Regions from separate parts of the Bacillus sp. FJAT-42376 genome, predicted to be linked through region 1. Evidence: riboswitches for the same ligand, from Rfam matches in the RefSeq annotation. Region 1 holds a riboswitch; each other region holds the start of a gene.
What was found. A riboswitch is a leader RNA that binds a small molecule or an ion and turns the genes downstream of it on or off. The one in region 1 is predicted to bind S-adenosylmethionine.
Positions count from the first base shown of each region.

Region 2: it holds a riboswitch for S-adenosylmethionine, as region 1 does, so the genes downstream of both, CEF21_RS08795 (methionine biosynthesis PLP-dependent protein) here and CEF21_RS06445 (Na+/H+ antiporter NhaC family protein) in region 1, are expected to answer to the same signal.
Region 3: it holds a riboswitch for S-adenosylmethionine, as region 1 does, so the genes downstream of both, CEF21_RS08860 (M14 family zinc carboxypeptidase) here and CEF21_RS06445 (Na+/H+ antiporter NhaC family protein) in region 1, are expected to answer to the same signal.

Region 1 covers NZ_CP033906.1:1,256,926-1,262,756, forward strand. The annotation lists gene CEF21_RS06425 (hypothetical protein) at 1-192, opposite strand, end outside; gene CEF21_RS06430 (divergent PAP2 family protein) at 382-855, shown strand; gene bcaP (branched-chain amino acid transporter BcaP) at 1,108-2,505, shown strand; gene CEF21_RS06440 (DUF3889 domain-containing protein) at 2,578-2,910, shown strand; SAM riboswitch class I at 3,231-3,336, shown strand; gene CEF21_RS06445 (Na+/H+ antiporter NhaC family protein) at 3,444-4,790, shown strand; gene CEF21_RS06450 (hypothetical protein) at 4,859-5,080, opposite strand; gene CEF21_RS06455 (acyltransferase) at 5,282-5,831, shown strand, end outside.
Region 2 covers NZ_CP033906.1:1,733,317-1,739,147, reverse strand. The annotation lists gene metC (cystathionine beta-lyase) at 1-590, opposite strand, end outside; gene CEF21_RS08795 (methionine biosynthesis PLP-dependent protein) at 577-1,701, opposite strand; SAM riboswitch class I at 1,786-1,895, opposite strand; gene CEF21_RS08790 (alpha/beta hydrolase) at 2,708-3,427, shown strand; gene CEF21_RS08785 (YjcG family protein) at 3,460-3,978, shown strand; gene CEF21_RS08780 (GNAT family N-acetyltransferase) at 3,978-4,400, shown strand; gene CEF21_RS08775 (DUF421 domain-containing protein) at 4,476-5,150, shown strand; gene CEF21_RS08770 (tRNA-binding protein) at 5,220-5,552, opposite strand; gene CEF21_RS08765 (hypothetical protein) at 5,592-5,831, opposite strand, start outside.
Region 3 covers NZ_CP033906.1:1,748,066-1,753,896, reverse strand. The annotation lists gene hpaI (2,4-dihydroxyhept-2-ene-1,7-dioic acid aldolase) at 1-217, opposite strand, end outside; gene CEF21_RS08875 (LysR family transcriptional regulator) at 377-1,255, shown strand; gene CEF21_RS21240 (hypothetical protein) at 1,255-1,428, shown strand; gene CEF21_RS08870 (GNAT family N-acetyltransferase) at 1,490-2,419, opposite strand; gene CEF21_RS08865 (GNAT family N-acetyltransferase) at 2,446-2,994, opposite strand; SAM riboswitch class I at 3,465-3,571, shown strand; gene CEF21_RS08860 (M14 family zinc carboxypeptidase) at 3,654-5,831, shown strand, end outside.

The DNA.
Region 1 (5,831 bases):
GGGAATGGCTAAATAAGGGGACGGAACGGCTAAATAACGGGCACCAACGGACAGATAAACTGGAACGGACAAATTAAGAATGGCGACGGCCAGAAAAGGAGCGGGAACGGCTAAAAAGAAGAAAGGAACGGCTAAATAACGGGCATCGCCGGACAGAATATAATCCGGCGTCCCGGCCAAATTATGGATCAAGCGTGCTCCATTAGTCTCTTTGCATAGCAGGTTGAACAGGGCTTTCCTGCAGGATATCATCCTCATCTTTAACTGGCATAGTGCAACTCAAGAAATAATAAGAATTTTAACCTTGCCTATATTCGGGTATAAGACATATTGGAACGTGTATAGCTGCCGCGGAACAGTCTAAAACTAAACTCACGCGAGGTGAAGAAATTGATTAGAAATCGAGGAATATTGACCGCTTTATCTGCAATAGGGATTGCACAAGGATTAAAGATTTTTGGCCATAAACGGCTGACCGGCAAATGGGATTGGCGGCCGGTATTTTCAACGGGGGGGATGCCGAGTTCCCACTCTGCAGGTGTTTCTTCACTGGCTACATATGTAGCAGCTAAAAACGGAAGCAGCTCGATTGAGACGGCGTTAGCCGTTATATTCGGCGTAATCGTAATGTATGATGCACAGGGGATCAGGCGTCATACAGGTGAGATTGCGAAGCTTGTGAATGATATTGATGAAGATATTGAGGTCCTTTCCGGTCATTTTCCGGGACTTGGGCATGTAAAGCAGAAAGAGGAGCTTAATGAGCTTTTGGGGCACCAGCCTGAAGAGGTTGCCTATGGGGCTTTGCTTGGAATTGTCATCGGGCTCATCAGTGCAAAAACTGAATCGGAATAAGGAAAAGCCGGCAGATGCCGGCTTTTTCCTATAGTATTTTTATTATTGGAAGATGGTTGACGGGCAATGACCATCCCTATAGAGAAAATGCCGTTTTGTTCAGTAAATCTGCTTCTCTGTGCAGAATTGGGATTTGTCTTAATAAATTAAATTTTCAAAAAACGGTTGATTTTTCGACATCATTCGATTAAATTAAGGATATCTCAAAAATTATGTAAATATTTCAGAATATTTTGAACAGCGGGTGATTGGATGAGTGTATTCAGGAAAAAATCGATTGATCAAATTATCAGAGATTCAGGAAGTAAAGGGGTGTCCCTGAATAAAACGCTTGGAGCGTTTGACCTGACGATGCTCGGGATTGGAGCCATTATCGGGACTGGAATTTTCGTATTAACAGGGGTGGCCGCGGCCGAGCATGCGGGGCCTGCATTGGTTTTATCATTTATTTTGGCCGGTATTGCCTGTGCATTTGCAGCATTGTGCTATGCTGAATTTGCTTCAAGTGTCCCGGTTTCCGGAAGTGCTTATACATACAGCTATGCAACATTCGGGGAATTGATGGCTTGGATATTGGGCTGGGATTTGCTGCTGGAGTACGGTCTTGCCTCTGCTGCGGTTGCAAGCGGATGGTCCGGCTATTTCCAGGGATTGCTGGCCGGATTCGGCCTTCATCTTCCAACAGCCCTGACCAGTGCGTATTCACCCGAAAATGGAACGTATTTTGATATTACGGCAGTTGTGATTGCCTTTTTAATTACCTTCCTTCTGACAAAGGGAGTAAGAGAGTCAGTGCGCCTTAATGCTATAATGGTGATTCTTAAAATCGTCGTCGTGCTTCTTTTCATCGCAGTGGGAGTCTGGTACGTAAAACCGGATAATTGGACACCGTTTATGCCATTCGGTTTCTCAGGAGTTGCTGCAGGTGCAGCGACGGTATTCTTTGCCTATATTGGATTTGATGCCGTATCCTCTGCAGCCGAAGAAGTAAAGAATCCGCAGAAGAACATGCCGATTGGGATTATCGCTTCCCTTGCGGTATGTACAGTCCTATATATTGTAGTTTCCGGAATTCTGACGGGGATTGTTCCTTATACAGAGCTTAATGTGAAAAATCCTGTTGCTTTTGCGCTAAATTATATTAATCAGGATTGGGTAGCAGGTTTAATCTCGATTGGTGCCATTGCCGGAATGACGACGGTTCTTCTCGTGATGATGTACGGCCTGTCCCGTCTGTTTTATGCGATCAGCCGTGACGGACTGCTCCCGAATGGACTGTCGAAAATTAATAAAAAGACAAAGACGCCGGTTAAAACGACTTATCTTGGATGTGTGCTTGTTTCCATTTTTGCGGGCTTCATTCCCCTGGATGAACTCGCTAATCTGACAAGCATCGGTACTCTTTTCGCTTTCATGTCCGTTTCCATTGGAATCCTTGTTCTTCGATCATCCGGACAAGGCAATCAGGGCGGCTTCAGAACCCCGCTCGTGCCGCTTGTCCCGATTTTAGCATTTGTATCCTGTGCGTATTTGATGCTTCAGCTTCAAAAACAGACATGGATTGCCTTTGTCATCTGGCTTGCAATCGGATTGGTCGTTTATTTTGCCTACGGAAAAAAACACAGCTTGCTGAATAAAAAAACTGGATAAAAAAGGCGTGCGCAAGCACGGCTTTTTTTTCTGTTTTGCGCCACCCTAAAAGAAAAAGGGATGTGCTGCACAATGAAAAAATGGATATCCTGCTGTCTGATTACCGCAGTATTAGCAGGGATAGCAGAACCAGGGGCTGCATATGCCCAAACGCATCAGCAGGAACCGGCCTATGCAAAATGGTCAAGGATTGCCATCATGGAGGCGAAAAAGAAGTATCCGGATGCGAAGCTGCTCGATTATTTGCATATTGGTCAGGAAGATACCGGTACAGGGACAGTCAAAGAGAAGTTTAAGTTATGGGTGCGGCAGGGTACAAAAGAGTTCGGCTTATATGTAACCGTTGAGTATGATCCAAAGACACAGAAAGTGAAAAAAATTGATTTTAAAGAATCTGACCGCTGACAGGCTGGATTCAAAGGTCCGAAACACAGGATTTTGCAAATCCTGTGTTTGGGCATGCATTAGAACTCATTTTTTTTTAAAAGCGTAAAGAAGTGTTGAAAAAGAGTGGTAAAAAAAGTAAGTCGAGGTAAAGGGTATACGTGAAGTGTGGAATCGTATATCTTTTTATGATAGCATTGTAAGGGTTTTCCTAATGTTTTATCAATCCAAATGTTTTTTCAGGAAAGTAAAAAGAGGGAGATTTTTGTTTGACATTTTTTGCGGCAGCCAGTAAGGTAGTAAAAGATTGTTTTTGAAAACCCCCATAAATTGATTCCAACTTCTTATCATGAGAGGCGGAGGGACTGGCCCTGCGATGCCTCGGCAGCGGACTTATTAAGAGTGCTGTGCCAAATCCAGCAAGCTTCCATGCTTGGAAGATAAGAAGAGTGTCCTGACCATTGTGTATTAAGGCCTCTTCTTAAAAGGATAAGAAGGGGTCTTTTTTATAGCTTGAAAAAAAGGGAAAACAGAATTGTTGTGAGGTGGAGAACATGGATAGAAAGAATGGATTGAAAGCAAATCCGGTGGCCTTATTGCCATTGATGATTTTCATAGCGCTGTTTATTTTAGCCGGTGTGATTACGGGCGACTTCTACAAGCTTCCGATGGTAGTGGCGATCCTTGTTGCCGTTGCTGCTGCACTGTTTATGAATCGAAAGGAAAATCTGACGTCAAAGGTTGAACGGTTCGCCAAAGGGGCAGGGCATCCGGATATTATGATTATGGTCTTTATCTATATTCTTGCCGGTGCGTTCTCTGAAGCGGCAAAGGGAATGGGAGCAGTTGAATCAACCGTTAATCTTGCGTTAACGTACTTCCCTCAAAGTTTCCTTGTTGTCGGGTTGTTTATTATCGCTGCTTTTGTTTCTCTATCAATGGGAACTTCAATGGGGACAATCGCAGCCCTCGGACCGATTGCTGCAGGAATAAGCGGCGAAACAGAAATTCCAGTCGCTCTTGCGGTTGCATCCGTTATCGGAGGCGCGATGTTTGGGGATAACCTGTCCTTTATCTCCGATACGACCATTGCTGCGGTCCGGACACAGAAGACCGAGATGCTGGACAAGTTTAAGACGAACTTTTTCATCGTGCTTCCCGCAGCGATTGTTACAGCTGTTATTCTGATCATCATTTCGCTTGGAATGAACTCAGCGGTTGAGCCGAAGGATTTCAGTTTCGTTAAAATGCTTCCTTACCTCGGAGTTCTCATTGCAGCTCTCGCTGGATTAAACGTTGTAGCTGTTCTTGGTGGAGGGATTGTTTTGACCGGAATCATCGGGCTTGCGGATGGAAGCTTCAGCCTTCTGTCCTTTTCTCAAACGATGATGAAGGGGATCTCTGGAATGTCCGAGCTTATCATCCTATCTGTTCTGATTGGCGGAATGGTTGAAATCATTAAGCATAACGGCGGGATTGATTTCCTTCTTAATGCAATGACGAAAAACATCCGTACAAAAAAAGGAGCGGAGTTTGGCATAGCCGGACTTGTCAGTGCGACAAATCTATCGACTGCCAACAACACCATCTCGATTATTACAGCCGGTCCGCTGGCTAAAAATATTGCGGATCAGTATGACATCGATAGAAGAAAATCTGCCAGCATCCTGGATATTTTCTCCTGCAGCGTGCAGGGACTGATTCCATATGGTGCGCAAATGCTTGCAGGTGCCCAGCTTGTTAAAGCTTCTCCTTTAAGCATTCTGCCATATACCTTCTATCCGATGCTTACACTTCTATGCGGAATTTTAGCCATTGCCTTCGGTTTGCCGAGACTGAAACCGAAAGCAGGAAGCAAAAAAACGGATGCCGGCAAACTGGAAGAGAACTATACGAATTAATGGGAAACGGGGCTGTAGCCTCATTAAACTTATAACAGGGAGACGCTTCTAAGCGTTTCCCTGTTTTTTTACGAGTAAAGAAGCGGGACAGGTATCGGATGCTTTGCTCCCTCCAGTACGAGCAGCCGGAAATCAGCCAAATCAAACACGAAGTCTGCCTGTAGGAATGTTACAAAAAAAGAAGGTTCGCTAAATTTCGACAGAATTTGCGTGCTGCTTTCTCCGCTTCTTGTAAACCCTTGATTTACCGCCATTCTGCCTTTTTCAGCAATTAATGACAATAACACCATTTTAAAGCCATCTTAGTTAAGAGATGACTTTTTGCTTACGCGCTATTTGTGTGAGTTAGCGCTTACAAGTTCCGTTTCTCTATCTTAAGGCCTTATGTCCAAAACTGGACCAAAGATGGCTTTTGATGGAACAGCCCCATTTCGCTTTCGTTTACGATTAAAATAATGGAGGAGTTATTTTTATATAAAGGAGCGATTGATATGGCAAAAGAGGCTGGCAAGAAAAGCGGTAAATCGTATTTGTTTGAAATTCATTTCCTGCGTGCTTTCGCTTGTTTAGCGGTTGTGGCGGTACATGTGTCTGCGACAAATTCCGGTATGAACAGCGATACGTATAACTGGTTTTCTTATTTTCTGAACCAGATCGGCCGGTTCGGAACCCCCATTTTTGCGGTAATCAGCGGTTTTCTTTTGTTTTTCCAAGTACGGAACAAAGGGTTCCAGTTTGGGAAGTTTATGAAGTCACGCTTTGCCAAAGTCATTATCCCGTTTATTTTATGGAGTGTAGCCTACCGTTATATGATGTACATTTATAACGGGCAGGGAATCGGCGATCCGATGGAAGAACTGGGAGGATTCCTGCAGGGGAAGGCATTTTATCATCTTTATTTCATTTCCATTGTTGTGCAATTTTATCTTGTTTTTCCGCTTCTTCAAAAACTGTTCAGAACACAGACAACCATTATAATTTTTCTGTTTGTGTCGTTTTTAATCAGCTACAATATGTACGGAATAAAGGCCCCGTTTGATG
Region 2 (5,831 bases), 480 kb from region 1:
CTGTGAAGGACAATGTCGACTCCGAGCCCAAGCGGACGCTGCAGAGCAGGGGTTAAAAACGTATTATCCAGGAATGTTAGACAGTCATTTGCTTTCGCAAGCTTAACGATTCCTTGAATATCGGTAATTTTCAGCAAAGGATTGGATGGAGTCTCCATGTATATGACCTTTGTATTCGGACGGATTTTGGATGCCACGTTATGAAGATCCGTCATATCCACAAACGTATACTCAATGCCAAACCGGCTCAGCACCTCTGTGACCATGCGGTACGTTCCTCCGTATACGTCCTCAGTAACCAGAACATGATCCCCTTTTGACAGCAAAAGGAATGCGGTCGAGATTGCGCTCATTCCGGATGAAAAAGCAAATCCCCGCGTACCGCCCTCAAGGTCGGCAATCGCATTTTCAAGCACTTCTCTCGTCGGGTTCCCGGAGCGTGCGTAATCGTATTTACCGAACTGATCAAAATCGGACTGGTGGAAGGTGGATGATAAGTGGACGGGGACACTGACCCCTCCCGTTTCCTTATCTGTCTTATGGCTATTGTGCAGCAGCTTTGTCTGGATGGACCAATCAGTATTGCTCAATTTTTTCCTCCTCCTTCACAGCCTGGAATGCCTGCTTTAAATCGGCTATCAGATCTTCTGCGTGCTCGATTCCGACCGAGAAGCGCAGAAGCCGGTTACAGACACCGTTTGCCGTACGTATTTCTTCCGGTATATCCATATGCGTTTGAGTGGCTGGATACGTCATTAAACTCTCAACCCCGCCTAAACTTTCAGCGAAGGTGATCGTTTTCAACTGTTTCAAAAAAGGATTCACCCATTCCTCTTTCGCGATCCGGAACGACAGCATGCCTCCCCGGCCCGGGTAAAGCACATCGGTTACCTCCGGGGCTTCTTCCAGGAATCCGGCTATTTCAGCTGCATTCTGTTCATGCTGCCTCATCCGAAGCGCGAGCGTTTTTAACCCCCTGATCAATAGCCACGAATCAAACGGTGCGAGAACCGCGCCGATCGCATTATGATGGGAAGCGAGTTCCGCACAAAGCTCCTGCCCTTTCGCTACCACGATCCCGGCAAGGAGATCATTGTGTCCCCCGAGGTATTTAGTCGCACTGTGGATGACAATGTCCGCTCCGCTCTTAATCGGCTGCTGAATAACCGGTGTGTAGAACGTGTTGTCCACGATCAAAAGCAAACCATGGCGCTTCGCTACTTCAGCCACCGCTGCAATGTCTGCCTCCTGCATAAGCGGATTCGTCGGTGTCTCCAGAAAAATCGCTTTTGTATTTGGCAGAATCCGGGCCTCTGTATCCCCCAGGTCAGTAAACGTATCATATTGGAAAGTTAAGCCGTATTTCCGCCATTCCTGTTCAAACAGCCGGTACGTTCCTCCATAAATATCGGAGGAAACAATCAAATCATCTCCGGTTTTAAACAGGGCCATAATCGTTTGGATCGCGCCCATTCCAGAGCTGAAAGCAAAGCCCTGATCTCCCCCTTCAAGGTCAGCCAGTGCTTTCTCGGCAATGGCACGGGTCGGATTGCCGGTCCGGATGTAATCAAAACCGGTCGATTCCCCAATGCCAGCGTGCCGGTAAGCAGTCGTTAAATAGATAGGAGGATTGACAGCGCCCGTGGTCTGTTCACTGCGGTTTCCAATTTGAGCCAGAATCGTTTCTGTATGTTTTGTCATTTTTACACCCTCGTTTCTGAAAAATAGAAATTCAAAAAGCCTTCCTCTAAAATAAGAAGAAGGCTTGTCGCTGAACAGTTCTTCTTCTCATCTCCCAAGCTCGCTTGCTGGATTTAGCACCTTGGCACGCATAAAGCGTTCTGCCGGTTGCTGAGGTTTCGCAGGGCCAGTCCCTCCACCTCTCTGGATAAGAATAAATAATCGGAAATATATGAATTTTGTATAACCTTAACGCAATTCTATGAATTTGACAAGCCTTTCATGCAAACTTTCCCCATTTTCTCCGCAACAGCATTTTTTGCCGAATCATGATAAAATAAGTGGAAGCGAATACAAATTAAAAGCGGAGGGCGCTTGCCCAGCCGTGAGAGACGGTGGAGCTTCTGACCGAAGGGCGCTTTTTGCCCTGACAGAAGAAGCGAAGCGGCCGAACGGCTAGCGCCCGGAGCTAGACGCAAAAACTCAGTACAAACATCTTATCCGTTATACTCCTAAAGCGGAGGCGCTTTTAGGAAGGATGTTCTGCTAAGTGCGCGGCGTCCTGCCGCAACGCAGAACTGACCTGCCTCCTGCAGGCCCCCGACAAGCATAAGACAATCAGCCGGAGAAAGGCGTTTTTCCTTTCGCAGGTTGAGTGGCTTATGACCTCGAGGGGCTAGGCGCCGGAGCTAGACGCAAAAACTTAGTACAAACACTTATCCGTTATACTCCTAAAGCGTAGGGCGCTTGCCCAGCCGTGAAAGACGGTGGAGCTTCTGACAGAAGGGCGCTTTTTGCCCTGACAGAAGAAGCGAAGCGGCCGAACGGCTAGCGGCCGGAGCTAGACGCAAAAACTTAGTACAAACATCTTATCCGTCATATTCCAAATGCGCAGGGCGCTTCTAGTATAGAAGTTCTGCTAAAAGCGCGGCGTCCTGTCCTGCAGCCCCAAAGAAGCAAACGGCCGGAGCCAGGCGCAGAATCGGATTCTAATCATGATCAATCTATTCATCTGGAGGATTTAACTGTGGAGAAGCAAACTGGAGTCGTTAAAGAATCGTCTTTTTTCTCAGAAGCATTGAACGAAGAATTGACTGTCCTTACATACTTGCCGAAAAACTACTCCCCGCTGTATAAATACAGCTTGCTCATTGCGCAGGATGGACAGGATTATTTCAGGCTCGGGCGCATTGCCCGGCAATATGAAGCACTGCTTGAAAACGGCGATGCGGAAAACCTGATCATTGTCGGAATTCCATATCAGAATGTTCAGGACCGGCGGGCTAAGTACCATCCGGACGGAGAAAAGTTCTCTGCCTATAAACGCTTTCTTGCCCATGAACTTGTCCCTTTTCTAGACAGAGAGTTTCCAACTTACCAGGTTGGACAGGGGCGGGCGCTGATCGGGGATTCTCTCGCAGCGACCATTGGTTTTATGACAGCCCTCGACTATCCGAGTATATTTGGTAAAATAATTATGCAGTCACCTTATGTAGATGATCAAGTGCTCAAGGCGGCCGAGGCAGCTGCAAGTGCTGATATGACCATCTATCATCAGATCGGCAAAAAAGAAACAGAAGTCAAAACGACTGCGGGCAAGGTGGAGAATTTCATCGAACCCAATCGCTTATTGCAAAAAGCGATCGAAAAAAAAGGATTTCCCTACACATATGAAGAATTTGATGGGGACCACACATGGACACATTGGCAGCCTTTGCTTCCAAAGGCGCTTAAAGCCATGTTTTAATTAAATCATCCTTACTACTGGAGGGAACCTAAATGAAATATGGAATTGTCTTATTCCCGGCTAAAAAACTTCAAGATCTGGCGAATTCCTATCGAAAACGCTATGACCCTCACTATGCACTCATTCCGCCGCATTTGACGCTTAAGGCTCCGTTTGAAGCGTCGGATGAAGAAATTAAGGCGATTTCCAAAGAACTACGATCTCTTGCCAACGGCCACAGTCCGATTAAGCTGGAAGTGCAGAAAATCAGTTCTTTTTCACCGGTTAACAATGTTATTTACCTGAAGGTAGAGCCAACAGATGAACTGATGGACCTTCACGCCGCGCTGCATTCCGGTTCCCTTGATTCCAAGCCTGAGTATTCTTTTGTCCCTCACATTACGATTGGCCAAAAGCTTTCCGATGCGGAGATGGCGGATGTTTTAGGACAGCTGAAAATGCAGGAAAATCATCACATCGAACTGATTGACCGTTTCCATCTGCTGTACCAGCTTGAAAACGGTGCCTGGACGGTTTATGAAACGTTTATCCTTGAAAAAGGAGAACTCTAATGCACGCAAAAGTTGTCCAAACGGAAAAAGAAATGCAGGATGCCTTCTCAATCCGGATGAAGGTATTTGTAGAAGAACAGCAAGTGCCTGCAGAGGAAGAAGTGGACGAAAATGAAGAAACATCGGTCCATGTCGTTCTATACGACGAAAGCGAGCCGGTCGGCACAGGCAGAATTCGTGAAGTAGACGGATACGGCAAGCTTGAACGCATCTGCATCCTCCCTTCCCACCGAGGAAAAGGCGCAGGCAGTCTGATTATGAAGGAGCTTGAAATTGTTGCTGCTCCCAACATTGAGAAATTCAAACTGAATGCCCAGACGCAAGCCATACCTTTTTACGAAAAGCTTGGGTATGATGTCCGTTCCGGAGTTTTTATGGACGCCGGCATCCCCCATGTGACGATGATTAAGAGCCGTACATAACAGACAGCGACACGCTGTCTGTTTTTCTTTGATTGAAAACCTTTTTTCGTGTGCAACCTATAAAGGGTGATGACAATGGATATGTACCGGATCACGGCCGAGCTGGTCGTTGGCTTTTTTGGATTGTTTGTAATGTCCAGACTGCTTGGAAAAACTCAAATTACACAAATAACCACGTTTGACTTTATATCTGCCCTTGTATTAGGCGAACTGGTGGGAAACGCAGTCTATGATGATGAAATTGGACTTATTGATATTATATTTGCCATTTTTGTCTGGGGTCTCTTAATTTTCGTTATAGAATGGCTGACCCAGAAATCGAATAAAGCAAGGATAATCATGGAAGGAAGTCCGACCATCATTATTCGGAACGGACAGATTTTAAGAAGCCAGCTAAAAAAAGAGAAGCTTGATCTAAATCAGCTTCAGCATCTTATCCGGTCGAAGGGAACCTTTTCCATGAGGGAAATTGAGTTCGCCATCCTGGAAACGGATGGCAGTGTGAGCATTCTGAAAAAGCCGCAGTACGACCTTCCCGTCCGGTCTGATTTTTCTTTTAGCGGAACCAGTCCGGTCCTCCCTTACAGCCTCGTGCTCGATGGGTCGGTACAAAGAGACAATCTGGAGGAGGCGGGTCTCGAGGAAGAGTGGCTGAAAAAGGAACTTTCTGCTCAGGACATTCACTCCTACAAGCACGTTTTATACGCAGAGTGGCGCAAGGGAGAAGGGCTCTATGTGCAAAAAAAATAGACCAGCATCTGGTCTTCAGTCAGCCGTTCCAGGCGTACGGAACGGCTTTCCCCTTTTATCATAAGGTGATCACGCAATGGGGGTTCCATTTTTAACAGGTGCATCCGGTTTCAGCAGGACCACTTCACCTTCCCCTGTCACGGCTCCGATTACGAGAACCTCTGACCGGTACCCTGCAATTTTTCGAGGTGGAAAATTGACAACGGCCGCGACTTGGACACCAGGGAGAAGACTCGCCTTATAGTGCTTAGTAATTTGAGCACTGGATTGCTTTATGCCCAGTTCGTCTCCGAAATCTATTTCCATTTTAATGGCTGGGATCCTCGCTTCTGGAAAATCCTCTGCTTTTACAATCGTTCCAATCCGAATATCAAGTTTTTGAAAATCCTCAATAACAGCCATTTACATCTCCTTTTTAATAGAACATTCTGACTTCTCGCGCTAAATCCTCACATCAAATGAAAGACCTTTGCCGGGTTCTGAAGGCAAGGCTTGCGTGGAAGAGCGTTTAACACGATCAAGAATTCGCGAGAAACGGCTTTCCTCATACTTGCGTTCTTCCTCCATTTTATCACGCTGAAGATGAATTTTCGAGACACGGTTTAAAGAGGCATAATCATCCTTTACCTCAACAGAACGGTTCGCATATTGTGTGTACTGATCCATTTGAACTGGTGCAAT
Region 3 (5,831 bases), 490 kb from region 1:
CTGCAATATCCATTACCTGAACACGTTCTTCGACAGTCAGAGAACTTGGTTCCCCCGTTGTACCCGTCACAGAAATCCCGTGGCTTCCGCTCTCAATATGCCAGTCGATCAGCTTTTCTAGTGTTTGAAAATCAATCGATCCATCTTCGTGAAACGGGGTGATGACCGGTGCAATAGAACCTCTTAATCTCTTCTTTGCTTCTTCAAATCCAGCCACATGCACTCTCTCCTTTTTATAAATACTTTCATCCGGGTCCACTTGTTTTCAGATTAATTTGAAAACGCTTACAAATCCAATCTATCATGTGCTACTATAGATGGAAAATACATAAAAACTAGGCATTCGATACAAAAAAAGTATGGAAGGGTGAGCCCGTTGGACATTAAACAGCTCCGCTATTTCTGTACCATCGCGGAAGAAGGACAGGTGACACGCGCAGCCAAAAAACTGCACATGGCCCAGCCACCGTTAAGCTATCAGCTCAAATCCCTTGAAGAGGAGCTCGGCGTGCTGCTGCTGGAGCGGAACGGTAAAAAAATGGAGCTAACTGATGCCGGAACCATCCTTTACGAACGGGCCCGCTCGCTTCTCCTCCAAATGGAGGCGGCTGTCTCTGAGGTAAAGGAAGCCGGAGAAGGCCTGACCGGACTTCTGTCAATCGGCTCTGTGAAAACATGCTTTTCCTATATCCCCGAGCGGATCCGCTTCTTCCGGGAACAATATCCAAACGTCTCGTTCCGCCTGCACGAAGGAGACTCCTTCCGGCTGGCAGAGGACGTCCGCAGCCGGCAAATCGAACTTGCTCTGATCCGCATGCCGCTCGATTTACATGACTTTCATCATCTCCCGCTATCCAAAGATCCGTTTGCAGCGATCGTACCTGACCACTGGCCCATAGAAAGCACCATTTGTATGAAAGATTTGTCAGACCTCCCTCTCCTTCTGCTCCACCGGGTCAGCGGCATCGGATTGTATGAGCTCGTGCTGAATGCCTTTCACAAGAAAGGCTTGACCCCTCAAATTGTCTGCCAATGCCCGGACGCGGCCATGCTGATGTCCTTAGTCCGCGAAGGAGTCGGCGCCGCCATGCTTCCTGAATCTGCGTTGCTCGCATTCCCAAATTCCGGACTAAAAGCCGTCCGTATACAGGATGCGGCCATTCTTTCCGATTGTGCGCTGATTTGGCTGAAGGACCGGTCATTAACGAAGAAAGCGGTAAGGTTTCGGGAGACGTTTGTTGGGGAGGGAAGGTGATGAGGGGTGGAGCTGTTTGGAGTGATTGGGCGGGGTGGGCGATTGGGGCGATTGTTCCATTATCGGTTTGGTTTGCACTGACCCCCAATACAGCACCGTATCGGGGGTCAGAGGAAAACTGTGCTAAAAGGATGGTGGACAAGAGCTTGCAGAGAGCGGGGACGGAGGTTTAGTACGGTAGAGGAGCGGGGGTCAGTGCAACGCCATTCCCTCCACAAAAAAACACACCCCAAATCAGGTGTGTTTTACAGCCTTTTCATACACATCAAACAATTCCTTCACCGAAATCCCATTGATCCTCATACCTTCCAAATCGCTTTGCTGAATCTCCACCTCCTGCAGATTGCACTCCATAAAGCGGCTGCCTTTCAGGTCACATCGTTCAAATGTGACAGGCTGCTGATTCTCTTCAAGGCTCGTATCCTTAAACTGAACCCCGCCCATCGTTACATGGTCGATCCGGCTGCCGGACAAATTTAAATCTGCGAGCAGGCTGTTTCTGAAATTAATGTTTTGAAACCTGGACTGGCTCAAATTGCAATTACTGAAATGAGTGTTCATCACATTGCTGTTGCTGACGGAGCTGCCGGCTAAATTCACCTTAAAGAAATCACTTTCGTCCATCCCGCAGCTTTCATAATGTGTTCCTGACAGATCCTGATTTTGAGTGGCTTTCGAATGATTAGATGACTCCTTCCGTTTTTCATAACAGAATTCATCCTCAGATTCATACGCTCTTTCAAAACCCGCTTTTTCATAAAAATAATGATTATTCAGCTGCCTGCTGGATGTTTCCAGCTCCCAGGAAGATACCTGCGGGTACGCCTCTTCGGCCAATTTAAGAGCAATCGATCCGATTCCCCTCCCCTGCAAGGAAGTGCTTACAAAAATACGGTCAATTCTCGCGTGCAAATCGCCTGCGATTGTCATAATCAATCCGCCTGCTATCATTTCATCTGCGAGGATTTTGTAATAGACTAACTCACGGATACTGTATTCAGTCATATGTATGGATTGATATCCCGGCGGCTGAATATTGTAATCTATGATAGGTTCCTCTTCCCTCAGCCACCTCTTTGCTTCTGCATCAAAGGTTGCCTTCATGATGTTTGTCAGCGTTTCAGCGTCCGATAGGGAAGCTCTTTTGATCGTTATATTGGACATATTTCTATTAATCTCCCTGTTTTGGATTATGACCCATTCCATCTTCCCATAAGGATGGTGCTGTAGAATTTGCCGTCTGATAAAAGCTTATCCTTTTTTAAAACACCTTCTGTTTCAAATCCGAGACTGCTGTAAATCTTTATCGCCCGGTCATTCGTTTCCAGTACATTTAAGTTCATTTTCTTGATCCCATTGGAGTCGGCCCAGGCAATCGATTCTTTTAATAGATTCACGCCAATCCCGTACCCCCAGAAGTCCTTCAGCACGCCCACTCCGAATTCTGCTTTGTGTGAGGATCTTTTCAGCTGATTTCCTTCACACCTTGAAAATCCGACAATCTCCCCCTCCACCTCGGCCACTAAAAACAAATGGCCGGGCATTTCCGTATCATTCTTAATCAGCCGTTCAAAGCCTGCTTCGTCGATCAATCCCTCTCCCTGTTCCCTATCCATATTTTCTGTTTCTCCATCAATGCGGACTCTTACCTTGGAGAGCATCCCAGCATCTTCATGCATAGCAGACCTGATTGAATAGGTAAGGCCTTTCACCTCAAATAACCGATTCTTTATTATCATGGGATTCTCCTATCTTCATTCGTTCACTTCACCTTTCCATATTAAGGGTATTCCTGCTGATCGGGCAATATATTCTTTTGTAAAGGGCACTACTCGATACGATTTCAGCTTTTCCTCATGATTAGAGCCGTCATTCCATTTACGATTGCTCCAAGTAAAAGAGCACTAGAAAAGTATTTGCTGGATAGGACCGGCCCGAATCCTTCTAAATTTAGAAAAAACGGCAGCAGGAAGAATCAAAGCCGGAAGGAAACAATATTTCACTTCAATTTTCAATGTTATATAGCTAGTAACAATCATTAAGTTGAGGGGGTAAAATAAAACTAAAGATTGTATTCATGTAATCTTCCTTCTCCATAACCTGTTCCTATTTTACCATTTTCTCCTAAACACAAAGAATCATTTTCCTATTTTCATATTGACGCGCTGTTAAAATCCTCTATAATTCAAACTAATTCAATACGAAAACTCTTTTATCAAGAGCAGGCGGAGGGACAAGCCCTATGAAGCCCGGCAACCGGTTGACCATGGTCAATACGGTGCTAATTCTTGCAGCGATTACGCTGACAGATAAGAGAGAGGGATCCCTTTGTGTGCAAAGCCTCTTTCTTATCCGGAAAGAGGCTTTTCTGTGTTGTAAAAATTTTAGGAGGAAAGAAATGAAGAAGAAGCCGATTTTATCCGTTTTACTGAGCGCAAGTCTACTGGGAAGTCTTCTTCCCGCTCAAGCACTGGCCGGGGAGACTGAACGAAAGCAGAGTCTTTTCAATTCAGAACAATATGACTACATAACGTATGATGCTCTTAGAAGCAAACTGGAGTCCTATGAAAAGCAAAGCAGCCGAGTTCAATTGGACATTACAGGAAAATCTTCCACCGGCAAAAATTTGTACACGGTCACCATTTCAGACAGCAAGTCTAAGCAGAGTGAACTTAAGTACAAGGGATTGCGGAAACTCATGAGAGAAAATCCGGAAAAAGCGCAGCGCTACCTGAAAGCCAATCCGGATATTAAGCCCCCGATTTTGATTCATGCCTCCATTCATGGAACCGAATTTGTCGGAACAGATGCAGCGCTCCGGTTAATTGAACGGTATGGATTTAAGAATGATCAGGAAACTAAGGAGATACTGAAGAACTTCACACTGATTATCAATGTGGACGCGAATCCTGACGGACGTGTCGATGCTACCCGCTTTAACGGAAACGGAATTGATCTGAACCGTGATTTCGTGACCCAGTCCCAGCCTGAAACGGAAGCGGCCGTTAAGCAAATCGCCGAGCTCAACCCTCTCGTTCTTCTTGATCTTCACGGTTATGTCAGGCAACGCGGGGAAGCAAAGCATCCGGGATTGATTCTTCCGGGTACACCCCCTCATAACCCGAATTACGAATACGATTTGCTTTATAAGTGGATGAATCAGCAGGCAGAAGCGATGGAATCGAATATTGTCAGCGAAAGAGATCACTATGAGACCGAATTGTACAAAACACTGGAAGGCACTCACATCCCATTAAGAGATTCAAAATCCGGCTGGGATGTCTACCCTCCTATTTACACCCCGGCTTATGCTATGCTTCATGGCGGCCTGGGCTATACATTGGAAGCACCGACAAATGACTGGGACGGAGTGAAATGGCAGGTCGATGCTGTGAATGGGGCCCTGGAGTTCGCTTTACAGAATAAACAGGCCATGCTTCAAGACCAGCTTGAAGTGTTTGACCGCGGAGTCAAGGGGGAGCATCCGAACAATAAAGATGGCTTTTATCCTGACAGCTACATCATCCCGGAAAATAAAAAGGATAACAGCGCGGTGCAAAAGGTTGTCCAGCACTTACTTAAAAATGATGTGAAAGTGGAGCAGGCGGCTAAGCCATTTCGCGCAGATGGAAAGCGCTATGAAAAAGGAACGTATATTGTGGATCTTAACCAGGCAAAGGCCGGCTTGGCTAATGCGTTCTTATGGGACGGTGAAGACATTACAAACGATATTGACGCTATGTACGACATTTCCGCCTGGAATCTCTCTGAGCTTTGGGGCTTTGATGCCATCAAAAGCCAGGAGGATGTGAACGTCCAAACGAAAGAAGTTCGGGAGGAAAATGTCCGCGGAAAACTCATTGGCAAAGGACCCTACTCCATTCCGAATACATCTGTAAATGCGGTCCGCCTTGTGAACTCTCTTATTGATCAGGGCGTTTCCGTCAAAAAGGATAACGAAGGAAATTTTTACGCTGCGGAAAAAGGGAAAGCGATTCAGAGAGCGGTTCAGGTATCAGGATTAACCTTACGCACCAAAGCAGTCCCTAAAGATGCCATCCCGCTTAAAAAGCACAGAGTTGCGATCTTAAAGGATGGCGGTCTGGGCAAAGTCCAGTCCCATTCAGGCACAAAGCTCGCCCTCGAACGGCTTGGATTCCAAGTGTCGGAAGTTCATCCGAGAGATGTAGCCAATAATGGATTAAATGGCTTTGATACCTTTATTTACAGCGGAAGCGCCAGCCTTACATCCTATAGGCTCAGCGAAGCCAATAAAGAATTCGGTTTAACCGATGAAGAGGAACTGAAAAGGTTTAACGGACAGATCAAGCAGTTTGTCGAACAGGATGGCCATTTCATCGCAATCGGAGCAGGCGGTTCACAGGCAGCAAAAGCTGCAGGATTAACGGAAGTGGAGATCAATAAAGGCTTTTCCAGCAGCAACGGAATTGTAAAAGTGGATTATCTCCCATCCCCTCTTACTGCCGGTTACAGCAGGAACGATGCCGGTTTCGTATACGGACCCGTTTGGTATTCCAGCACAGAGGGCACAAACATTGCCGCCACTTTTGTGAAC